One region of the Bacillus sp. EB V-12 genome, then DNA from elsewhere that is predicted to be linked to it. Evidence: predicted binding sites of a transcription regulator. Region 1 holds the regulator's gene; the other holds the start of a gene.
What was found. Region 1 encodes LexA, which represses DNA repair genes until DNA is damaged. Its sites were predicted from a motif close to CGAACATATGTTCG; they were not measured.

Region 2: the regulator LexA is predicted to act here: its motif matches at 1,457-1,470, upstream of ACZDYH_RS13485 (YolD-like family protein).

What each region holds. Positions count from the first base shown of each region.
Region 1 covers NZ_JBUXJL010000001.1:942,440-945,612, forward strand. Annotated here, with positions in the region: gene ACZDYH_RS04945 (DUF1700 domain-containing protein) at 1-282, shown strand, start outside; gene ACZDYH_RS04950 (DUF4097 family beta strand repeat-containing protein) at 283-1,086, shown strand; gene lexA (transcriptional repressor LexA) at 1,177-1,797, opposite strand; gene ACZDYH_RS04960 (YneB family resolvase-like protein) at 1,939-2,595, shown strand; gene ACZDYH_RS04965 (DUF896 domain-containing protein) at 2,641-2,880, shown strand; gene ACZDYH_RS04970 (bifunctional metallophosphatase/5'-nucleotidase) at 2,920-3,173, opposite strand, start outside.
Region 2 covers NZ_JBUXJL010000003.1:384,518-387,690, reverse strand. Annotated here, with positions in the region: gene ACZDYH_RS13495 (hypothetical protein) at 1-180, shown strand, start outside; gene ACZDYH_RS13490 (hypothetical protein) at 397-618, shown strand; gene ACZDYH_RS13485 (YolD-like family protein) at 1,072-1,419, opposite strand; gene ACZDYH_RS13480 (response regulator aspartate phosphatase) at 1,608-2,681, shown strand; gene ACZDYH_RS13475 (aspartate phosphatase) at 2,678-2,803, shown strand; gene ACZDYH_RS13470 (hypothetical protein) at 3,100-3,173, opposite strand, start outside.

The DNA of each region.
Region 1 (3,173 bases):
CTTAGTTTGTTTAATTTTATTATTGTGTTAGGCCCGTTAGTCGCAATTATTGCTTTTATATTTTCTTTTTGGATCGGTGGTATTGCTAGTGTAGTAACACCACTTTTCGTTATTGGAAAAGTATTTATGGGTACTTTTATATGGTTGGATCTTTTCGTTAGTATAACGTTTGTTGGAGTAGGTTTATTGTTATGTATTATCGCTTTTTATAGTACAAAGTGGTTTAAGAGATTGTGTGTACGATATGTAATATGGAACTTCAAAATGATAAAAGGAGAGTAAATGATGAAAAAACTATTTTTAATCGCTATCGCTTGTATCGTTATTGGAGTAATAGGAATTTCCCAAACATATGAAAAAGCAGTACAAACTGCTGAAAAAGGCGATAAAGAAAATGTAATTAAAAACAAAACATTAAAAAATATAGAAGTTAAGTTAGATGCCGGGGATATTATTGTTCAAAAATCTCCTGACTCTTCTTTTTATGTAAAGCAATCGGGAGATGTACGTAAACAAGAGATTCGTATCGCAGAAGATGGTGACACATTAAAAATTATTGGGGAAAGAGAAAAAGGTGCTTCATTTGATTTTTCTTTTTACGATTTTAGGTTTCAAACGTCTAAATTGACTCTACTTGTGCCCGAACGCTCTTACCAAGATGTAAAAGTAAATTCATCTGCTGGACAAATCGAAATGAGTGATGTGAAAAGTGATAGCGTAAGTGTTAGAACACTTGCTGGAGAAGTAGAGTTGAAACAAGTAACGGCTAAGAATGTGGAGGGATCGACAAAAGCTGGTGAGGTGAACTTTAAGAAGGTATTAGGGAAAGTGACCGCAAAAACAACAAGTGGGGAAATAAATATTCAAGATCATGATTCTAAATATAATCTAGAAGCAAGTTCAACTGCGGGAGATATAGATATTACTTTATCGGAAAAACCACAAGATGCGGTAATTACTGGGCAAAGTGCTGCGGGAGATGTAACGATTTTTAATGAAGAAAATAAAAATGTAACAATTGGAAATGGTAGTAAAAAGATTAGCGGTAAAACGGCTGCGGGAGATGTGACGATTGAAACTCGTTAATAAGAAATAGAATGCATGGAAATCTATCAAAATACAAAAAGAAGATAATTACCGTATATAAATAAGGTAATTATCTTCTTTTTGTTATTTTTAATGTAAATCACGATATACGCCAATTACTTTCCCGATAACTGACACTTGTTTTAAAATGATAGGTTCTAATGAAGAGTTTTCTGGTTGTAGACGGAAATGGTCTTTTTCTTTATAGAAACGTTTAACTGTTGCTTCGTTATCCTCTGTTAAAGCGACTACAATTTCACCATTATATGCAGACTGCTGTTGGCGAACAACAACTAAATCTCCATCGAAAATACCAGCTTCAATCATACTATCTCCAGAAATACGTAACATGAACACTTGGTCTGCTCCAGCAACAATACTAGCTGGAAGTGGGAAATGTTCTTCTACGCTTTCGACCGCTGTAATTGGTAAACCAGCAGTGACTTTTCCGACAATTGGAACTTGAATAACAGATTGTGTTTCCGTATCCATTCGGTCTTCACCTAAAATTTCAATGGCACGTGGTTTTGTTGGATCGCGTCGAATGTATCCTTTTTCTTCTAATCGTGATAAATGTCCGTGCACTGTAGAACTAGAAGCGAGGCCGACTGCTTGACCAATTTCACGTACGGAAGGTGGATATCCTTTTTCTTGTACTTTTAGCTTAATAAAGTCGAGAATGTCTTGCTGGCGTTTCGTTAACTTTTCCATGTTTTCTAACACCTCGTTTTCTTTCATTTTTCTTATTAATAAGTATAACATGTGAAAAAACATTCTACAAACATAAGTTCGAACAAATGGCGGATTTATGTTACACTATAGGGAAATAATAGGGAGAAAGAGGGGTTCAAAATGAATGCAATTATTTATGCACGTGTGAGTACAACGAAAGAAGCGCAAGAAACATCATTATTACGTCAAAAAGATGAATTATTGCATTTAGCTGAGCGCTATCAAATGAATGTTACTAAGGTGATTGAAGAGCAGGCTAGTGGATATACAATTGAACGTGACGGTATATTAGAGGTGTTGGATACAATTCGAGACGAACAAATTGATGTGTTACTTATACAAGATGAAACGCGTCTTGGTAGAGGAAATGCGAAGATCGCGTTAATGCATTGTTTACATAAAGAAGGCATAAAAGTATATACGCATACACATAATGGTGAATTACAATTGTCGGATTCTGATTCAATGGTATTAGATATTATTGGTATTGTTGAAGAATATCAAAGAAAGATTCATAATTTGAAAATTAAACGAGGTATGCAACGTGCAGTAGAAAAAGGTTATCGTCCAGAAAAAAATTTAAAAAATCGTCATTTAAGTGTAGGAAGAGAGAAAAAAGAAGTGCCAATTGAGGAAATTGTACGTTTGCGAAAAAGTGAACTCACGTTTGAAGAAATTGCAGCAACATTACGTGGATTTGGTCATAATGTTTCAAAGGCGACTGTACATCGTAGATATGTAGAGTATACGAAGCAATTACTTGATAAAGAAGAGTAACTATTGTATGATAATAATCAGTTTTGATTAGAAGGGGGATTCGAGATGATTAATCACGAACTCGTTGAACGCATTAACTTCTTAGCGAAAAAAGCAAAAGCTGAAGGTTTAACTGAAGAAGAGCAACGTGAGCGTCAATCGCTACGTGAACAATATTTAAAAGGATTTCGTCAAAATATGTTAAACGAACTTAAAGGTATTAAAGTTGTTAACGAAGAAGGTACAGATGTTACACCGACGAAATTAAAAGCTTTAAAAAAGCAAGATAATGCAAGATTAAATTAAAAGATGGGCGAAGCCCATCTTTTTTATATGTAAAAATCGTTATTTAATAACTTTCCAGTTGTTATTAACTGTTGCTTCTATCGTTTTATGTTCCAATATATAATTAGCGATAAGTTCAGACATATCTGTGGGGATATCTTTTACTACCGGTTTGTTTTGAAACATAAAGAAATTTCCCCCGCCACTTGCACGATAATTATTCATTACAACGTCATATTCTTCATTCATATTAAGAGGAGCACTGTTATGCTGTAAAGATTCTACTCTTTCACCAATTGGTTTTGAAATGTTTA
Region 2 (3,173 bases), on a different contig from region 1:
ACTGCAAGTAATGATAGTGCTATAAAAAATTTGGAAGCTACTATTGAAAAAACATATCCTATTTCTACATGTTTAGCAGATTTAGATGCCGATACAGTAACTAAACTTAAAGATAATGAATTACATGAGAATGTATGTATGTGGGGAGCAACTCCTGGTTCTTCAAATGTTGATAGATAGGAAAAGTTAAAAGAGGGTGACGGGATTTTAGCATATTCTAAAGGGGAATTTAAGTTTTTCGGGACAATTTTTGCTAAGACTCATAACCCAGATGTGGCTAGAAAAATTTAGAAAACAAACGATAATGATGAAACTTGGGAATACATCTATTTTATTAAGGACCTAAAACCTGTAAACATTAAAGCAATCGAATTCGCAGCTTTCTTTGGCTACAAATTGAACCATACACCACAAGGATTTACTAATATTGATTCGGATTTTAGTAAAGTAAAGATTGCAGAAGAAGAGAAATCGGAAAATCGAAAAAAAACTAAAATGGAATCTGGTAGGGAAGTATGGCCTCGTGATCCGAAAAAAGCTAAACAAGCTATTAAACAGGCAGAATTTAAATGTGAAATAGATGACACACATGAAACATTTGTATCGGAAGCCAGCTGAAAAAATTATATGGAGGCCCATCATCTAATACCGTTAAGAATGCAACATGATTTTGAAAATAGTTTAGATGTTGTTGGAAGTATAGTTAGTATATGTCCGAACTGTCATAGGTTGATTCATTATGGAAGAGACAAAGATAAGAAAAAAGTTTTAGAACTTCTCTTTGAATAAAGAAAAGATTCTTTGAAGAAGTTCGGTATTGAGGTATTTCTCAAAGAGCTATTTGGATACTATGAAATTCTAAAATAAGAATATTCATAGCTATAGGGAAGGTAGAATGTTTCATACTTAAACATAGGTATTATTGTGATGGAAATTTAAATTTCGTCTTTTGAAAGTATCAATAATTTGTATTATTTTTATAGGGTTATATATTTTTCTTTTGCTCTGCTGTATAGCAGAGCTCTTTTTTTGTCGTACAAAAGCCACTTCAGTCCTGTCGGGCGGCTTCTTTTAATTTATATTCACCAATTCATCAAACTTAAACTTAGTATTCAAACCAAAAGCATCTGTACAATATATAGTTTTCGTCATCGGTTCAATATGTAATACATTTATGTACATGTCTTGCACCATTCCATCACGATAGTATGAGATATGTATTTCTTCTTCCTCGTGAAAAGATTGCATTAACGCTCTTTCTATTCGTTCCATAGTATCTTGTGTTAAAAAAGGTTTAGGTACTTTATATTGTTCCTCAAACATTCTATGTATTTCCTCGTATTGCTCCGGTATTGAAGCAAACGGATTCCATTTCACCATACCTCTTCCACGTACTACAGGAAAGCCGTTATATTCCATGATGTAATACCTCACTTTTGTTTTTTTAACTCCACTACAAACAAACGTGTGTTCTTTTTTGGTTTGAAAAGGGACCATTTTGTTAACATGAATATTCAAAAATAATTTTTTCAAGTTAGAATATTCAAAAACTTATTTATGCAAACAAGCATGTCATGATAACATTTAACAAAAGGGGGTAGAAGTAGATGAGTGTTGACATTATTTCTAAAGAAGAAATCACAAAATTATTAAACGACTGGTATCAAGCTATGATTTCACAACGTGTATTACAGTCTCAGAAAATAAAAGAAGATATTGCAAATAAAATCAATAATATTAAGGAAGACCAAACAATATTAGTCTACTACGCTTTATTGAATGCACGGTATAAACTGCTAATTCGGGATATGGATAGTACAAAAGATATTCTGGACAAAATCGAGCCTTTACCAGAGTCTACAGAAACATTTTTAGAGTACTATCATCATTTATTTAAAGCAATTTACGCTATTAATAAAGCAAACCATAGTGAAGCAAGAATGCAATTTGAAAAAGCTGAAACGTTTTTAGAGTACATGCATGATGAAATTGAAAAAGCTGAATTTAATTATTGGCTTGCAGTCCATTACTATCACGTATTAAAACCGATCCTAGCAGTTCAATTTGCTACAAAGGCGAATGAAGTATTTTCAATTAGTCCAGGGTATGAATTAAAAACTGCAGCATGCTTAAATACTTTAGGAATGGCACACATTCGACTAAATGAATTCGAAAGTGCAGAGGAATATTTACTTTCAGCACTAGGTACCTTCCAAAAATCTAATGATGAACTTCTTATTAAACGAGTTAAGCATAATTTAGGACTTTTATACGCAAGTCAAAACATGCCAGAGTTAGCAATTAAACACTTAGAGGATTCATTAGAAAATAACGCTAAAACTATGTTTCTTTTAGCAAGAGAACATTTTAAGTTAGGTTATAGTCATATCGCTAATGAATATATTGAGAATGGCTATAAGATTAGCGACTTATGTTATCGTCATCATTTCCGAATTTTAAAAGCAGTACATAACTATGTACCGCAAGAAGAATTAGAAAATGTGGTTATAGAAGGTATTTCGTATTTTGAAAAAGAAGAATTATATGATTGGGTAAAAGAATATGCTTCTCTTTTAGGTGAAATATTCTATGGTTCAGAAAATCATAGAAAAGCAAGCAAGTATTTGCACATCGCTTTAGATGCAGACAAAAAGAGCATAGAAAGAAGGGCGCTAAAATGAAAAAAGCAATCTTATTAATGATGATGTTATCCGCTGTTTTTACTTTTGGTCTTACTAATGCAAAAGACATACCACAAAACGAAGCAATTGAAGTGTTTATGGATCATGGAGAACATATTTAAAACCTAAGGAAGAGGGCGCTTATAGTGTCCTCTTTTTAATATCTATTATTTATATGATGAGGTTGCAGGTACGTCTTTTGGTTATTGTTTGATAAACTTAAGATGTTTCTAAAAATGTGTATACAAAGGTGTATTTTTGTACTGTATATGTTCACGTACTATATAAAAAAGTATGAAAATCTATAAAAATAATTATTTCAATAAAATTTGTTTTAGATATTAAAAAGTGCCGAAACCCTTGTGGTATAAGGGGTTTGGCACTTTTGTGTTTTTTATATTTTATCAAATAAACAACCCTAAAACTGCTCATTCTTCTCCCAAGATTCAACGATATAATGTGCAATCGTCGGATTGAAGCCTTTACCAACTA